One region of the Bacillus sp. FAU20 genome, then DNA from elsewhere that is predicted to be linked to it. Evidence: a T-box and tRNA genes for the amino acid it is inferred to sense, from the RefSeq annotation. Region 1 holds a T-box; the other holds one or more tRNA genes.
What was found. A T-box is a leader RNA that pairs with one kind of tRNA and senses whether it is charged. The one in region 1 lies ahead of trpS (tryptophan--tRNA ligase), so its partner is inferred to be a tRNA-Trp.
Positions count from the first base shown of each region.

Region 2: it encodes a tRNA-Trp, which carries the amino acid that the T-box ahead of trpS (tryptophan--tRNA ligase) is inferred to sense. The anticodon was not compared.

Region 1 is NZ_JBVYHY010000021.1:36,440-47,010, reverse strand. It holds gene fabH (beta-ketoacyl-ACP synthase III) at 1-535, shown strand, start outside; gene fabF (beta-ketoacyl-ACP synthase II) at 566-1,804, shown strand; gene AC0OM3_RS14010 (DUF2268 domain-containing putative Zn-dependent protease) at 1,912-2,700, shown strand; gene AC0OM3_RS14005 (YjbA family protein) at 2,843-3,589, shown strand; gene trpS (tryptophan--tRNA ligase) at 3,870-4,859, opposite strand; T-box leader at 4,936-5,152, opposite strand; gene AC0OM3_RS13995 (DUF3899 domain-containing protein) at 5,258-5,638, opposite strand; gene AC0OM3_RS13990 (peptide ABC transporter substrate-binding protein) at 5,958-7,613, shown strand; gene opp3b (oligopeptide ABC transporter permease) at 7,743-8,672, shown strand; gene opp3C (oligopeptide ABC transporter permease) at 8,669-9,685, shown strand; gene AC0OM3_RS13975 (ABC transporter ATP-binding protein) at 9,704-10,571, shown strand, end outside.
Region 2 is NZ_JBVYHY010000027.1:402,830-410,537, forward strand. It holds rRNA gene AC0OM3_RS27640 (23S ribosomal RNA) at 1-2,067, shown strand, start outside; rRNA gene rrf (5S ribosomal RNA) at 2,169-2,284, shown strand; tRNA gene AC0OM3_RS27650 (tRNA-Val) at 2,290-2,365, shown strand; tRNA gene AC0OM3_RS27655 (tRNA-Tyr) at 2,374-2,457, shown strand; tRNA gene AC0OM3_RS27660 (tRNA-Gln) at 2,469-2,543, shown strand; tRNA gene AC0OM3_RS27665 (tRNA-Lys) at 2,548-2,623, shown strand; tRNA gene AC0OM3_RS27670 (tRNA-Leu) at 2,638-2,718, shown strand; tRNA gene AC0OM3_RS27675 (tRNA-Gly) at 2,748-2,822, shown strand; tRNA gene AC0OM3_RS27680 (tRNA-Leu) at 2,839-2,927, shown strand; tRNA gene AC0OM3_RS27685 (tRNA-Arg) at 2,931-3,004, shown strand; tRNA gene AC0OM3_RS27690 (tRNA-Pro) at 3,015-3,088, shown strand; tRNA gene AC0OM3_RS27695 (tRNA-Ala) at 3,105-3,177, shown strand; tRNA gene AC0OM3_RS27700 (tRNA-Ser) at 3,198-3,290, shown strand; tRNA gene AC0OM3_RS27705 (tRNA-Ser) at 3,342-3,434, shown strand; tRNA gene AC0OM3_RS27710 (tRNA-Met) at 3,456-3,532, shown strand; tRNA gene AC0OM3_RS27715 (tRNA-Asp) at 3,536-3,611, shown strand; tRNA gene AC0OM3_RS27720 (tRNA-Phe) at 3,620-3,695, shown strand; tRNA gene AC0OM3_RS27725 (tRNA-Thr) at 3,705-3,777, shown strand; tRNA gene AC0OM3_RS27730 (tRNA-Trp) at 3,784-3,854, shown strand; tRNA gene AC0OM3_RS27735 (tRNA-Ile) at 3,865-3,941, shown strand; tRNA gene AC0OM3_RS27740 (tRNA-Asn) at 3,950-4,024, shown strand; tRNA gene AC0OM3_RS27745 (tRNA-Glu) at 4,026-4,097, shown strand; gene AC0OM3_RS27750 (CBS domain-containing protein) at 4,227-4,646, shown strand; gene AC0OM3_RS27755 (DUF3965 domain-containing protein) at 4,968-6,119, shown strand; gene AC0OM3_RS27760 (hypothetical protein) at 6,360-6,692, opposite strand; gene AC0OM3_RS27765 (SH3 domain-containing protein) at 6,698-7,708, opposite strand, start outside.

The DNA of each region.
Region 1 (10,571 bases):
TGTATTAGTAGTTGGTAGTGATAAACTATCTAAAATTGTAGACTGGAACGATCGAAATACAGCAGTATTATTTGGAGACGGAGCCGGTGCTATCGTAATGGGAGCTGTTTCAGAAGGTAAAGGTGTTCTATCTTTTGAATTAGGAGCAGACGGAAGTGGCGGCAAGCATCTTTATCAAGACGAGTATGTTATGATGAATGGCAGAGAAGTGTTTAAATTTGCCGTTCGTCAACTTGGTGATTCTTGTCTTCGCGTTTTAGATAAAGCTGGTCTTACGAAAGAAGATGTGGATTTCTTAGTACCGCATCAAGCAAACATTCGTATTATGGAATCTGCAAGAGAGAGGTTAAATTTACCACAAGAAAAAATGAGTATGACAATTGAGAAGTTCGGTAATACATCAGCTTCTTCAATTCCGATTGCAATGGTAGAGGAATTGCAAAACGGACGTATTCAAGACGGTGATTTAATTATACTTGTTGGTTTTGGTGGCGGATTAACATGGGGAGCAGTTGCTCTTCGTTGGGGTAAATAAGGACTGAGAGAAAAAAGGAGTGTATTTTGTATGGAAAAAAAGAGGGTCGTAATTACAGGACTAGGGGCTGTTACACCGGTCGGAACAGATGTTGAAACAGCATGGGAAAACATTAAAAAGGGTGTATCTGGAATCGGGCGACTTACAAGAATTGATCCAGAACTATTTCCAGCAAAAGTAGCAGCGGAAATTAACGACTTTGAAGTCGAGAAATATATTGATAAAAAAGAAGCGCGCCGTATGGATCGCTTTACACAATATGCAGTGGCAGCAGCGAAAATGGCAGTTGCAGACGCAAAGCTTGAAATTACAGAAGAAAACGGACCTCGAATTGGTGTATGGATTGGATCTGGTATTGGCGGTATGGAAACATACGAAGAACAATTTAAGATTTTTACTGAGAAAGGCCCACGCCGCGTGAGCCCATTCTTCGTGCCGATGATGATTCCAGATATGGCAGCAGGTCAAGTATCAATCGCAACAGGAGCAAAAGGAATTAACACTTGTTCTGTAACGGCTTGTGCATCTGGTGCAAACTCAATTGGTGATGCATTTAAAGCAATTCAGCGTGGTGATGCTGATGCAATGATTACAGGCGGAGCAGAAGCGCCGTTAACAAGTATGGCATTCGCAGGATTTAGCTCAGCGAAAGCATTAACATTTAATGAAGATCCAGCAACGGCTTGCCGTCCATTTGATAAAAACCGTAGCGGTTTCGTAATGGGTGAAGGTTCAGGTATTCTAATTCTTGAAGAATTAGAGCACGCATTAGCGCGCGGTGCTCACATTTACGCGGAAATTGCTGGTTATGGTGCAACTGGAGATGCGTTCCATATTACAATGCCTGCTCCTGGTGGTGAAGGCGGAGTGCGTGCAATGCGTCAAGCTTTAGCTGATGCAGGCCTACAGCCAGAAGATATTGATTACATTAATGCGCATGGTACAAGTACGGATGCGAATGAAAAATATGAAACGATGGCAATTAAAGAAACTTTCGGTGAGCACGCGTATAAAGTAGCGATTAGCTCAACGAAATCAATGACAGGTCACTTATTAGGAGCAGCTGGTGCTGTTGAAGCGATTTTCTCTATTAAATCAATTACAGACGGAGTAATTCCTCCAACAATTAACTATGAGACACCAGATCCAGAATGTGACTTAGATTACGTACCGAATCAAGCGAGACACCAAGAAGTAAATGCAGTATTAAGTAACTCATTAGGATTCGGTGGTCATAACGCAGTGTTAGTATTTAAATCGTATAAATAATAGATGAAATAAGGAGTTTTTTCGTAATATATTGCGAAAAAACTCCTTATTTATTTTTACGTCTTTTTCTCCTGTAGCATATACATAAGAAAAAAGGAGGGATAAAGATGGGGATTGTTGAAACAGCTGAATGGCTACATTTATATTATGGGCGGCCAGAAAAACTTTGTGAGAAATTTACGAAGTATATTCCGTTGCCAAAAGAAAGATTGTATCGCTTTTTAATTTCAAAAGGGATGTATCGCCCAATCATGCGCGGAGAAAAGGAAATTAAAGAATTAGAGGAAAAGGAAATTTGGAAAGAATTGAGCCTGGAGTATGATAAACTGAAAAATTGGTTAAAAGGTCCAGATGTCCCTGTCTTTATTTTATTATCAGATTCCTATAATCGAACTGTACAAGAAGAGTATAACGGTAGGGCTGGATTATCTATGCGTCATGTTATTTTCTTATTCGTATGTGGGCGGAATTCGGTAGAAGAATTAAAAGTGTTATTGGCGCATGAATATCATCACATATGCAGGTTACATCAAATTGAGATGAAAGAAACAGAATATACATTACTTGATACGATGATTATGGAAGGGCTAGCTGAGCAGGCAGTAACAGAAAGGTATACAGAAAAAAACAATGCACCGTGGACGGCGTATCTTTCAAAAGAAGAAGCTATTTATTATTGGAAAAATGTTGTACATGAAAGAATAAGTATAAAACGAGGAACAAGGGAACATGACATCGTATTAAATGGCTTTCACTCTTATCCGAAGATGCTTGGCTATGCGCTTGGATTTCATATTGTCAAAGATTGTGTAACTTTGGAAGGAGAAGATACACTTTCTTTATTATCTATAGATGCAAAAGAAATATTGAATAAAGCAAGTGCATTTCATATATAAAAAACAGGAGTTCTATTTCCTGTTTTTTTATTATTAATAGAAGAAAAAATAATAATTAGAATATATTTCCTCAAGTGGAATAAAGTTAAGCAAAAATGAACATAATGATTGGTACAAACAGTAGTGAAGTGAGGGGTAGTGAATGTTATATCTACATGATGTATGGGTAAATTGGTTTGAAGGTGAAGAAAATGGGTATAACGTTTGTCATTTTTACGAATGGCGGAAAGATGATACGATAGAGCTATTAGATCAAGTGCCATTATTAAAAGTAGATGCCACATTATATCATTACATCGAGAACGAATTGTTAGAGCTTCCGCAAAAAATGCTGGAAGACGTACATCATAAGGCTTATATTCGTAAAAATCATGAACGTTTGCAGCAAGAGTATTGCTTTGTTGTTACAGATGGAAAAGGAATTATTGCGATTGACACAATTGGTTACAATGTTCCAATTCGTAAAAGCAGACTTATACCACGCCAAGAGCAGATGGTATATGAGATGGTAGAAAACGTAAAAGCAGAAAAGTATGAGTTCCAAGTAGAAGAAACAGAAAAAGAACATCACATTTTATCACCATCGCCTTTCATTATGAATGGCTTGACTCGTAAAGAAAGACAGCTAAAACAATTATTATTTATGGCGTTAGATCAATTACATACAACGAAAAATACAGCAGAGATTCGCTATTGGTACACAGAGTGGGATCCATCAGCATATGGAACGGTTCAACATATGGAGTTCGAGGATATTTGGGCTAGACTGTATGATGAAGCGAAAGCTGGCTGGTCTGAGAAACATGAACAATTATGTGAGCGTCTTGTAAAAGGACAGCCATTTTTTGAAAAGTTATGGGAAATGGAAAATGAGCAAAAGGTAAATTAAAAAACCGCCGATTGGCGGTTTTTTTAATTTGTTGTAATCCAGCTCCAGCGGCAAGAATGTTCGGTGGCTTCGCGCCTTCCTGCGAGGCAAAAAGCGCCTCTACGTCAGGAGCTCCATCCCCCTCACATTCTAAGCGAGCCGCTTCCGCTTTATATGAAATCCAGCTCTGGCAGCAAGCGCTTCGTGTCTAAGAACCTTCCGCATAAGAAGACAAAAAGCGTCTTCTATGCGAAAGAACCTTAGCCAGTCAGAGCTGAACGAGCTGCCTCCGCTTTATATGTTACCTACGTTTTCTGCTTAGTCCCATTGCGTTTTCTACTTTGCGTAGTTGTTTGAATGCAACGCGGTTTGCTTTTTCTGCACCTTTGTCTAGAATTTCGTCTAGTTCTGGTGAATTGATTAGTTCGTTATATTTGTCTTGGATTGGACGAATTGCTTCTACGACTACTTGCGCTAGGTCGCCTTTGAAGTCGCCGTATCCTTTTCCTTCGTACATTGCTTCAATTTCTTCAACTGTTTTTCCGGAGAATGAAGAGTAGATTGTTAATAAATTAGAGATACCAGGTTTGTTTTCCTTATCAAATTTCACGATACCTTCAGAGTCAGTTACAGCACTCTTAATTTTCTTTTCAATTGTTTTTGGCTCATCAAGCATACTGATCATTGATTTTGGATTTGGATCAGATTTACTCATTTTTTTCGTAGGTTCTGTTAATGACATAACGCGAGCTCCTACTTTTGGAATACGAATTTCAGGCATTGTGAAGATTTCGCGGTAACGTTTGTTGAAACGCTCTGCTAAGTCACGTGTTAATTCGATATGTTGCTTTTGGTCATCACCAACCGGCACGATTTCAGTGTTGTAAAGTAAAATATCAGCAGCCATTAATGGTGGATACGTAAGTAATCCAGCTGGAACTGAATCTCTACCAGAAGCTTTATCTTTATATTGCGTCATACGCTCTAATTCTCCAACGTAAGCAACAGATTGCATAATCCATCCTAGTTGAGCGTGTGCTGGTACTTCTGACTGTACAAATAAAGTAGCTTTTTCAGGATCGATGCCGCATGCCACATAAAGTGCAGCAAGACTGCGGATGTTTTTACGAAGCCCGACGGGATCTTGAGGCACTGTAATCGCATGTTGGTTTACAATACAGAAATAACAGTCGTGTTCATTTTGAAGCTCTGTAAACTGCTTCATTGCTCCTAAATAGTTTCCAAGTGTAATCGTTCCACTTGGCTGAATACCAGAAAAGATAACTGACATAAGTAATTCCTCCTAAAATTGAATGTGTGATGTGGGGAAGAGAAGGCAAACAAAAAAGCCCATTCATCCCAAAAACTATAGGGACGAATGGACCGCGGTACCACCCTAATTATTTCACTACTGTGAAATCTCTCTAATCCATAATAACGTTAGGATATAACGCCAAAGCCTACTACTTTCGGTTCGGTTTGGTGCTCAAAAGCCCATTCCATACTGTACAATTACTTGTTCACACCAACCACAAGCTCTCTGAAATTGCCTCAATATGTACTCTTCTTTATCATCGCATACATATAAATTTATTTATTGTTACTTGAGCTCTTTTAATATGAAAGAACTAAAGTTTTATAACAAAATGTTTTGCTGATTATTATATCATATGGGATAGTGTTTGCAAACTACATCAAAATAGTAAAGCTAATGAGGGTCGAGAACAACCCAAGGAAGATACCTGTAATACAAATTGGATATGTCCATTTGAATGAATATGTTTTATAAATACGTTCTTTCTTATCTGTAGGTTCCTCGACTTCTTCAATTAAAGAGTCAATCTTTTTGTTCGTACCAAATACTCTTTGGAATGCGTAAATGGTTACATTGAAAAAACCATTTTGAAATATGTATAAAAAACCGCCGATAAGAATAAAAAACAGTGCAATATAAAACAAAATGTTGACAAAGTTCAACAAAAATTGAGATGAAATGAGGAATGCACCAATACTAGAAGCAATCATCGCTATAAAAATTAGTATACAAGTATGAAAAAAAACTTTATTCAAAATATTCCCCTCCGTCAAAATATTACTAGAATTATTATACTATAAAAGCTATAATAAGTACTAGGATTAATTTTTTGAAAATTATACGCAATTAAAGGTCTGATTTTAAGATGATGGTAGCAATGTTAATGTATCCCTTTACGGAAAATTAAAAATATAAATATTTTATTAAAAATTTTAACAAAAAAACAAAAAACTATATTCACAATTGTTATATTATATGTATAATGAAAATTGTAGAAACTTGGAGATTATTCTTTCAATTCTACTTTTTAACAAGTGAGGGTACAGGAAGTGCAATTAGGGGAGGCAACACAACATGAAGAAAAAGATACCGTTATTACTTGCATCAACTTTAACTGCAAGTATGTTGCTTAGCGCGTGTAGCTACCAAAAAGATGACGCAAAAGCAAAAGGGAAAGAGAACGCTACGAGTAGTAGTAACGGAAAACAGATTCTTAATTTAACAGAGTTATCTGAAATTCCGTCAATGGATGCATCATTAGCATCTGATTCTTCATCTTCTACAGCATTAAATAATACGATGGAAGGTTTATATCGTATTGGCAAAGATCAAAAGAGAATGCCTGGAGTTGCAGAAGATGTCGAAAAGCTAGATGATGGGAAGAAATACATATTTAAATTAAGAAGAGATGCGAAATGGTCGAATGGGGAACCTGTAACAGCTAAAGACTTTGTGTATTCATGGAAAAGAGCAGTAAATCCAGATACAAAAGCAACGTATTCGTACATTATGTTCGATATTAAAAATGCAGAGAAAATTCATAAAAAAGAATTACCTGCTGACCAATTAGGTGTAAAAGCTATTGATGATTATACATTAGAAGTAGAATTAGACAATCCCGTTCCTTACTTTATCGATTTAACAGTTTATCCAGTATTTTACCCACTAAATGAAAACTTTGTAAAAGTACAAGGTGATAAATTTGGTTTAGAGGCAAATACAACATTATATAACGGTCCATTCGTTATGAGTGATTGGAAACATGAACAAAGTTTCCAATTCAAGAAGAATCCTTCATATTGGGATAATAAAACGGTTAAAATCGAAGAAATCAACTTTAATATTGTAAAAAATACAGCAACTGATGTAAATTTATATGAGACAAACGCGATTGATCGAGCGGCTTTAACGTCTGAATTTGTTGATAAGTTTAGAAAAAGCCCAGAGTTCCAAACAAGAAAAGAAGCAGGGGTTGCTTACTTAAGATTTAATCAAAGTAATCAGTACTTAAGTAATAAAAACTTAAGAAAAGCAATTTCAATGTCCTTTGACCGTGATAACATTGCAAAAGTTATTTTAAATAACGGTGCAATTGGAGCTTACGGCTTTGTTGGAAAAGATTTCGCTGAAGGTCCGAATAAAAAGGATTTCCGAGCTGAAAATGGAAAGCTAGTTGAAACAAATCCAAAAGAAGCGAAAAAGCTTTGGGAAACAGCGAAGAAAGAGCTTGGAACTGATAAAATCGAACTAGAATTCTTAAACTTTGATAATGAAGATGCTAAAAAAGTTGGGGAATTCTTAAAAGGTGAGATGGAAAAGAACTTACCAGGTTTATCAATTAAAATTAAACAGCAACCATTCGCACAAAAAAATAAATTAGAAGATTCTCAGCAATATGATATTGCGTTTGGTATTTGGGGACCAGATTTCCCAGATCCAATCTCATATTTAGATATGTTTGTTACGAATGGTTCTCAAAATAAAACAGGGTATTCTAATCAGAGATATGATGAGTTAATCCTAAAAGCTAAAACAGATACAAAAGATTTACAAGCTCGCTGGGACAACCTTCTAGAAGTAGAGAAGATGTTAATTAAAGAGGATGCAGTTATCACTCCAATCTTCCAAAAAGGTTCAGCGTATGTAGTAAAAGGTGCCGTAAAAGATATTATCCCAATTAACTATGGTGGTAAATTAACTTACAAATGGGCATCTATTGAACAAAAATAATCTTTTTTTTTCCATCGTTTACAAGGGTATATGCTTATGATGGGCATATGCTCTTATTTTAAAAAAATAAAAGTAAGAATATTTTAAACTATCTTATTGCTTTTGAGAAAAACGGGGAGGTGCTTGACTATGGGACGTTATGTATTAAAACGTTTCGTGTACATGGCTTTGACATTATTTTTAATTACTACACTGACTTTCTTTTTGATGAAATTACTTCCGGGTTCTCCGCTTAAAAACCAGGAGAAGCTATCACCGGCACAAAAAGAAATCATTCTTGAAAAATACGGATTGAATGATCCGGTACCAGTTCAATACGCACGTTACTTAGGTAACTTAGCAAAAGGTGATTTAGGGGTATCATTCCAATATGATAACCGCCCAGTAACAGACATGATTGTGGATCGTATTGGACCATCAGCCCAATTAGGTTTACAAGCGATTATATTAGGAACGTTTATCGGTTTAATTTTGGGTATTGTTGCCGCACTTCGTAATAATACGTGGGTAGATTATAGTGCAACAGTTATTTCGGTACTCGGAATGTCGGTACCATCATTCGTATTTGCCGCATTACTGCAATATTTCGTAGGGGTAAAACTTGGCTGGTTCCCAGTAGCATTCTGGAAAGGGCCAGAGTTTACTGTAATGCCTACAATTGCATTATCGATGGGAGTTATCGCAACAATCGCACGTTTCTCTCGTGCAGAGTTAATTGAAGTTATGCAAGCCGATTACATTTTAACAGCGAAAGCGAAAGGAATTAGCCAAGGCGTTATTATTGTTAAACATGCACTTCGTAACGCGTTAATTCCAGTTGTAACAATTTTAGGACCAATGGTTGCGGCATTAATTACAGGAACACTTGTTATCGAGCAAATTTATGCTGTACCAGGACTTGGGGAACAATTCGTTAAATCGATTACTTTAAATGACTATACAGTTATTATGGGAACTACGATTTTCTATAGTGCGATTTTCATTTTAGTTATTTTCATTGTCGATATTTTATACGGAATTATTGATCCTCGTATTCGTTTAGCGGGAGGGAAAAAATGATGAAAGATGTACAAAAATTATCTCCAGATTTATTTCAACAAGCCAATCAAAATAATGTTGATAATGAAGTCATTGCCCGTCCAAGCTTAACGTTTTGGCAAGATGTAAGAAGACGTTTATTCCAACATAAAGGTGCGATGCTTGGACTTGTATTATTAGTTATCATTGCGCTATTAGCGATTTTTGGACCGATGGTAAGTAAACATTCGTATAAAGAGCAAGATTTAGGTCGTGCGAAATTACCACCAAAAATTCCAGTTATTGAAAATGTTCATTGGTTACCATTTGACGGTACAGATCAATATGGTGTTGACCAGTATGAAAAACGTGATATTAAAGAGTACTTCTGGTTTGGTACAGATGATCTTGGCCGTGACTTATGGACAAGAACATGGGAAGGTACACGCGTATCATTATATATCGCTCTTTTAGCGGCAGCAATTGACTTAGTAATTGGGGTTGCATACGGAGGTATTTCAGCATTCTACGGCGGTAGAGTAGATAATATTATGCAACGTATTATGGAGATTATTAACGGTATTCCATACTTAATCATCGTTATTTTAATGGTAATCATTATGGGATCTGGTATTTGGTCAATTACACTCGCGATGGCGATTACAGGTTGGATAGGGATGTCGCGAATTGTTCGTGGACAAATCTTAAAGTTAAAAAACCAAGAATATGTATTAGCATCTCGTACATTAGGTGCAACAAATACACAATTAATTGTGAAACATTTAATTCCAAACGTAATGGGACCTATTATCGTAATGACAATGTTTACAATTCCATCAGCGGTGTTTGGTGAAGCGTTCTTAAGTTTCATCGGTTTAGGGATTCAGCCACCATTTGCGTCACTAGGTTCTCTTGTAAATGATGGTTATAAATCTATTCAAACGTATCCGCATATGATGTTCATCCCTGCGGTTGTCATCAGTATATTAATTTTAGCATTTAACTTAATGGCAGACGGATTACGCGACGCGTTAGATCCAAAAATGCGTAAGTAAAAGAGGGGAGAGGCAAAGATGAAAACATTGTTAGAGGTAAAAGATTTACAAGTCTCCTTTGATACACATGCAGGTGAAGTACAAGCTGTACGCGGCGTTACTTTTGATTTGAAAAAAGGAGAAACATTGGCGATTGTAGGAGAATCTGGTTCAGGGAAATCAGTTACTTCTAAAGCGTTAATGGGATTAATTCCGAATCCTCCTGGACGCATTAAAAATGGTGAAATCGTATTTGAAGGTCGTGACTTAACAAAATTAACAGAAAAAGAAATGCAGCAAGTACGCGGTAAAGATATTGCGATGATTTTCCAAGATCCAATGACATCATTAAATCCAACGATGACAATTGGAAATCAAATTATGGAAGGTCTAATTAAACACCAAGGGATGAGTAAAGCAGATGCACGTAAAGTTGCTTTAGAATTAATTGACCTTGTAGGTATTCCAAATCCAGAAGCTCGTTTAAAACAATATCCTCACCAATTCTCAGGTGGTATGAGACAGCGTGTAGTTATTGCGATGGCGTTAGCTTGTAACCCGAAATTATTAATTGCCGATGAGCCGACAACAGCGCTAGACGTTACGATTCAGGCGCAAATTTTAGAACTTATGAAAGACATTCAGCAAAAAACAGAAGCAGCAATCATTTTTATTACGCATGACTTAGGTGTAGTAGCAAACGTTGCGGACCGAGTGGCAGTTATGTACGCTGGTAAAGTTGTTGAAATTGGAACTGTAGATGAAATTTTCTACAATCCGAAACATCCATATACTTGGGGTTTAATCGCATCTATGCCAAGTTTAGATGGTTCAGAAGAAGAGTTATATGCAATCCCTGGAACGCCTCCAGATTTATTGAAGCCGCCGAAGGGAGATGCTTTTGCAC
Region 2 (7,708 bases), on a different contig from region 1:
TCTCCCCGAAATAGCTTTAGGGCTAGCCTTAAGTGTAAGAGTCTTGGAGGTAGAGCACTGATTGGACTAGGGGTCCTCATCGGATTACCGAATTCAGTCAAACTCCGAATGCCAATGACTTATCCTTAGGAGTCAGACTGCGAGTGATAAGATCCGTAGTCAAAAGGGAAACAGCCCAGACCGCCAGCTAAGGTCCCAAAGTGTGTATTAAGTGGAAAAGGATGTGGAGTTGCTTAGACAACTAGGATGTTGGCTTAGAAGCAGCCACCATTTAAAGAGTGCGTAATAGCTCACTAGTCGAGTGACTCTGCGCCGAAAATGTACCGGGGCTAAATACACCACCGAAGCTGCGGATTGATACCGAATGGTATCAGTGGTAGGGGAGCGTTCTAAGGACAGTGAAGTCAGACCGTAAGGACTGGTGGAGTGCTTAGAAGTGAGAATGCCGGTATGAGTAGCGAAAGACGGGTGAGAATCCCGTCCACCGAATGCCTAAGGTTTCCTGAGGAAGGCTCGTCCGCTCAGGGTTAGTCAGGACCTAAGCCGAGGCCGACAGGCGTAGGCGATGGACAACAGGTTGATATTCCTGTACCACCTCTTTATCGTTTGAGCAATGGAGGGACGCAGAAGGATAGAAGAAGCGTGCGATTGGTTGTGCACGTCCAAGCAGTTAGGCTGATAAGTAGGCAAATCCGCTTATCGTGAAGGCTGAGCTGTGATGGGGAAGCTCCTTATGGAGCGAAGTCTTTGATTCCCCGCTGCCAAGAAAAGCTTCTAGCGAGATAAAAGGTGCCTGTACCGCAAACCGACACAGGTAGGCGAGGAGAGAATCCTAAGGTGTGCGAGAGAACTCTGGTTAAGGAACTCGGCAAAATGACCCCGTAACTTCGGGAGAAGGGGTGCTTTCTTAACGGAAAGCCGCAGTGAATAGGCCCAAGCGACTGTTTAGCAAAAACACAGCTCTCTGCGAAGCCGTAAGGCGAAGTATAGGGGGTGACACCTGCCCGGTGCTGGAAGGTTAAGGAGAGGGGTTAGCGTAAGCGAAGCTCTGAACTGAAGCCCCAGTAAACGGCGGCCGTAACTATAACGGTCCTAAGGTAGCGAAATTCCTTGTCGGGTAAGTTCCGACCCGCACGAAAGGTGTAACGATTTGGGCACTGTCTCAACCAGAGACTCGGTGAAATTATAGTACCTGTGAAGATGCAGGTTACCCGCGACAGGACGGAAAGACCCCGTGGAGCTTTACTGTAGCCTGATATTGAATTTTGGTACAGTTTGTACAGGATAGGCGGGAGCCATTGAAACCGGAGCGCTAGCTTCGGTGGAGGCGCTGGTGGGATACCGCCCTGACTGTATTGAAATTCTAACCTACGGGTCTTATCGACCCGGGAGACAGTGTCAGGTGGGCAGTTTGACTGGGGCGGTCGCCTCCTAAAGTGTAACGGAGGCGCCCAAAGGTTCCCTCAGAATGGTTGGAAATCATTCGTAGAGTGCAAAGGCATAAGGGAGCTTGACTGCGAGACCTACAAGTCGAGCAGGGACGAAAGTCGGGCTTAGTGATCCGGTGGTTCCGCATGGAAGGGCCATCGCTCAACGGATAAAAGCTACCCCGGGGATAACAGGCTTATCTCCCCCAAGAGTCCACATCGACGGGGAGGTTTGGCACCTCGATGTCGGCTCATCGCATCCTGGGGCTGTAGTCGGTCCCAAGGGTTGGGCTGTTCGCCCATTAAAGCGGTACGCGAGCTGGGTTCAGAACGTCGTGAGACAGTTCGGTCCCTATCCGTCGTGGGCGTAGGAAATTTGAGAGGAGCTGTCCTTAGTACGAGAGGACCGGGATGGACGCACCGCTGGTGTACCAGTTGTTCTGCCAAGGGCATAGCTGGGTAGCTATGTGCGGAAGGGATAAGTGCTGAAAGCATCTAAGCATGAAGCCCCCCTCAAGATGAGATTTCCCATAGCGTAAGCTAGTAAGATCCCTGAAAGATGATCAGGTTGATAGGTTCGAGGTGGAAGCATGGTGACATGTGGAGCTGACGAATACTAATAGATCGAGGACTTAACCATATAATATGTAGCAATGTTATCTAGTTTTGAAAGAATATAAAAAACTTGTTGACTTTCAGAAGTGAATAAGTTACAATGATTCTTGTCTTAAATGAATACAGTCTGGTAATGATGGCAGAGAGGTCACACCCGTTCCCATACCGAACACGGAAGTTAAGCTCTCTAGCGCCGATGGTAGTTGGGACCTTGTCCCTGTGAGAGTAGGACGTTGCCAGGCAAAATGGAGGATTAGCTCAGCTGGGAGAGCACCTGCCTTACAAGCAGGGGGTCGGCGGTTCGATCCCGTCATCCTCCACCATATATGTCGGAGGGGTAGCGAAGTGGCTAAACGCGGCGGACTGTAAATCCGCTCCTTCGGGTTCGGCAGTTCGAATCTGCCCCCCTCCACCATTCTTAATTAATGGGCTATAGCCAAGCGGTAAGGCAACGGACTTTGACTCCGTCATGCGCTGGTTCGAATCCAGCTAGCCCAGCCATTAAGAGCCATTAGCTCAGTTGGTAGAGCATCTGACTTTTAATCAGAGGGTCGAAGGTTCGAGTCCTTCATGGCTCACCATTTTAATGAAATATGCGGGTGTGGCGGAATTGGCAGACGCACTAGACTTAGGATCTAGCGCCTTTGGCGTGGGGGTTCGACTCCCTTCACCCGCACTTTTAATAAAATAACTCATACATGTCTTGCGGAAGTAGTTCAGTGGTAGAATACAACCTTGCCAAGGTTGGGGTCGCGGGTTCGAATCCCGTCTTCCGCTCCAATTTTCAATATGACATGCCGGGGTGGCGGAACAGGCAGACGCACAGGACTTAAAATCCTGCGGTGGGTGACCACCGTGCGGGTTCGACCCCCGCCCTCGGCACCATATGCGCCCGTAGCTCAATTGGATAGAGCGTTTGACTACGGATCAAGAGGTTAGGGGTTCGACTCCTCTCGGGCGCGCTTTTATTAACGGGAAGTGGCTCAGCTTGGTAGAGCACCTGGTTTGGGACCAGGGGGTCGCAGGTTCAAATCCTGTCTTCCCGATATTCCCAAAAAACATGGGGCCTTAGCTCAGCTGGGAGAGCGCCTGCCTTGCACGCAGGAGGTCAGCGGTTCGATCCCGCTAGGCTCCACTTTATTTAATATATGTCTCGGAGGTATACCCAAGTTCGGCTGAAGGGATCGGTCTTGAAAACCGACAGGCGGTGAGAATCGCGCGGGGGTTCGAATCCCTCTACCTCCTCCATTTTTTCTTTAATGGTTTAGACATATAATAATAAAATATTTTTTCCTTCATGGAGGTATACCCAAGTTCGGCTGAAGGGATCGGTCTTGAAAACCGACAGGCGGCGAGAGTCGCGCGGGGGTTCGAATCCCTCTACCTCCTCCATTTTTTAAAACTTTATATTGTCGCGGGGTGGAGCAGCACGGTAGCTCGTCGGGCTCATAACCCGAAGGTCGCAGGTTCAAATCCTGTCCCCGCAACCAAATGGTCCCGTGGTGTAGTGGTTAACATGCCTGCCTGTCACGCAGGAGATCGCCGGTTCGACCCCGGTCGGGACCGCCATTTATGTTGGCTCGGTAGCTCAGTCGGTAGAGCAGAGGACTGAAAATCCTCGTGTCGGCGGTTCGATTCCGTCCCGAGCCACCATTTTTTTATGCCGGCTTAGCTCAATTGGTAGAGCAACTGACTTGTAATCAGTAGGTTGGGGGTTCAAGTCCTCTAGCCGGCATCATTTAGGGGCATAGTTTAAAGGTAGAACTGAGGTCTCCAAAACCTCCAGTGTGGGTTCGATTCCTACTGCCCCTGTAAAGTATATGGGCCTATAGCTCAGCTGGTTAGAGCGCACGCCTGATAAGCGTGAGGTCGATGGTTCGAGTCCATTTAGGCCCACCATATATTATTCCGCAGTAGCTCAGTGGTAGAGCTATCGGCTGTTAACCGATCGGTCGTAGGTTCGAGTCCTACCTGCGGAGCCATGGCCCGTTGGTCAAGTGGTTAAGACACCGCCCTTTCACGGCGGTAACACGGGTTCGAATCCCGTACGGGTCATACAAAAAAGAGTCAGCATTATGCTGGCTCTTTTTTATTTTGTTAATCCTTTTTATTACGTTACTTTCCAGAAATAAATAAAGGGATTTTGGAAAAGCTATGGTATGTATAAAAAGGAGGAAATAAATAATGACACGAGTTAGAGACTTAATGAGTACCCATATTGTACATTGTACACCGCTAGACAATGTATATGAGGCAGCTGTTAAAATGAAGGAAGAATCAGTTGGATTAATCCCAGTTGTTGAAAATGAGCAAGTTGTTGGGCTTGTTACTGATCGAGATTTAGTCGTTCGAGGGATTGCTGAAAAACATCCTGGATCTAATAAAATTACAAATGTGATGACAACAAATATTATCTCAGTTTCTCCAAATGATTCTATTGAAAAAGCTACAGAGCTAATGGCACAGCATCAAATTAGACGATTACCAGTAGTTGATAGTGGTCAACTTATTGGCATGTTAGCACTAGGAGATTTAGCTATAAGGGAATCAGCAGATGATCAAGCTGGATTTGCCTTGAGCGAAATCTCAGAGCATACAGAGTAAATTGAAACTTTCATTAACCGAGAGTCTGATGGTCACTCATAAAGAGCTAAATTATATATAAAGTTCAGATACATTATTCTAGCATATATGGATTAAACTAATATGTTAGCGTGATGTATCTGAGACATTATATAATAAGTATGTGGTTAATAATTTCGACAGTTTTTTAAAATTTGTTATTCTTCATTTTTAATAAGAGAAAAGATGATATACTGATAGATATAAGTATTATGAGAGATTTTGAATATAACAATATTAATTTTTAGTGGCGCGATAATAAATTAATATTTCCTACATAGATGAAAAGGGAAGGGGAATTATATGAAGGCTGTACAGGGCGATCCAAATTGGAATTTGGTTACAGATACATATATAGAACCAAATAATTTCGCTGAATTATTTTCTTTGCTTGTACCTTGTCACCCAAAAGGTGAGGGGAAAGAACGAACTATATTAGTATGGAAAGAGAAAGAATTTTATAAAGAAGAAAATTTAGCGTCATTTATCGTATATGGCATGAATAAAGCAAAGAAATTACCGCAGTTTCATAAAGATGAAATTCCAACTTTAGTGCGTATTCTTCGCTTATGCCAAGAGATTGGTTGGTATGAAGAGGCAAATGATTTTATGATAGCGCAAGGATTAGCTGAGTTTGTTCATACTTCATTGGAATATGAAACATGGGATCTTTTGACGCAATCAGTTGCTTTAAATTATTTAATTATTAAATATCGTATAGGTGAATTGACAGATAGGGATATTGAAATTTGGGATAGAGTTAAATTTAATGAGAAGTGTATAACCGATTGTAAACATTTATTATCTCATAAAGAAGTATTGGAATTTACATTCTTTTATATGTGCAAGAGAGCGAAATCATTATCAAAAGAGCAATTAAATAGTGATATGATGAGTTTAGCGATGTATTGTAATACTTTTGTATATGATTTGTATACACATGATTTATTACGGAAATATCGTAAGTGTACAGATTTCCTATCATATTATGGACCTAGTCAGGCAGTTTTAGCATGTCAAAGAGCTGTATTATCTCAAATTTCCGATCGCTTAGACCCATTAAAGACAACGCATGTAGATGATTATTTATATGTGATGAAAGAAATGATGGAGCATATGACGATAGGAGTAATGGATCGATACGGTCATTTTATTGGAAAGCTACTATCTTATGTGCCATTTTTCGAAATGATACAAGTTCCACAGCATGCATATTATTGTGAAGAATTACTGTATATTTGTAAGGGCATTGAATATAAAGAAGAAATACTACGCAATTATATATTTATACAATTACATGATTGTTTACCATCATTCTTTAGGCTATTTCTTAAAAATAAGCGTTACGCAACGATTCATGATATTCTTTTCTATTGGTGCGATGACGAACAACGAATGAGTTTAGAGAAAAAATATAATCTGAGCTTTATTTATGAAAAATATGCTTGTGGATAAACAATATTTTCGATATGAAAAATTCATATAAATTAAAAAGGATCTCCAGTTTATGTGAGATCCTTTTTTGTTAGTAAAACAAGGAGAAAGTGATTAAGACAAGAAAAAGCATTCCATATAGGAGGAGTTGTGCAGTATAACTTCCTTGTATACCAAAAAAAGTATTGGTTTTCTTATACAAATTCAATATGTATTTTATTGGAGTATCTTTGAAAGATTGGTACACAGTGTCTCCTCTTTCTAAGCTTCTTGTTTTTGTTTTTGGTTATAAGGGACATTAATATATCTAGCTACAAATAATAAAACAGCCATAAAGAATACTGGAAATACAGTAGATAAATAAAAGCCATTACTAATTATATTTGTTATGAGAGCACTTAAAAGAAAAATAGCATTATAAATATGGGCAATTTTTTGTTTTAGTTGCACTTGAAATGATTCCATCATAATTTCTAATGCAACAAAAGCAATAATAATAGATAAAAATACAATGTTTGTATTGTAAATGATTAAACAACAGATTAAACCTAAAAAGGCTACGTATTCAATTATAAGAGGTATATTGCGTGGCATACAATTTACCTAACTAAATATGGCAGTGGATTTACTGCATTTGTTTTTTCAAAATTCCATTCTCCATTATGTAATTCAAAATGAAGATGTTGCCCGTATGAATGACCTGTGTTTCCCATATGACCTATTAATTGTCCAGTTTGTACTTGATCACCAGCTTGTACAGTGCGATCCTTCATATGAGCATAAACAGTTGTATATAATTTCCCATTGATTTGATGCGCAATGAAAACAACATTGCCATAGCTAGCTGAATAATAAGATTTCACAACTTTACCTGCAGCAGCAGCTTGGATAGAGACGTTTCCTGGAGCGGCAATATCTATACCATAATGCATTTGTTCCCAGCGTATATCAAAGGTTGAGCTAATTCTTCCTTGAGCGGGGAATTTGAAAGCAGCTGGAATTGATGAAGGCTGATCTGTTTTAGCTTGTGGTTGATTTTGTACTACATAGTGTTTTGCTACATATCCGTATCCTGTGCCAAAACGAATTTTATACCAAGTTCCTACAGTTTCTACTACTTGTACTTGTGTACCGTTTTGTAATGAACCGAGTAGAGCGCTACTTGTACTAGCGTTGCTACGTACATTTAGATTAGGTGTTGCAACGGTATATTTTGTATTATTTTGAACGGTGATTCCTTTTACTAAGGGTTGTGAACCATTAGAGATGAATGCTTTTTGTACGTAACCTGTTTGGCCATTATGTGAGATTTTATACCATTCGCCTTGATCTTCTTGAACGGTAATAAACTTGCCATTTGGTAATACATCTAAAATGGAAGATTCTAAATTAGGTTCAGAGCGAACGTTTAATGCATTAGCATTAACGATGTATTGATCATTAGATTGAAGTTTGTTTTTTAGTAAAATAGCATCTTTTTGTACATAACCTACTTTATTATGAACAGATACTTTATACCAACCATTAGTTGTTTCAAGGATGTTCACTTTTGTATTAAAGCGAATTGTATCAATTGATGTGCTTTTTACGTTATCTTCTGTATGTAATGC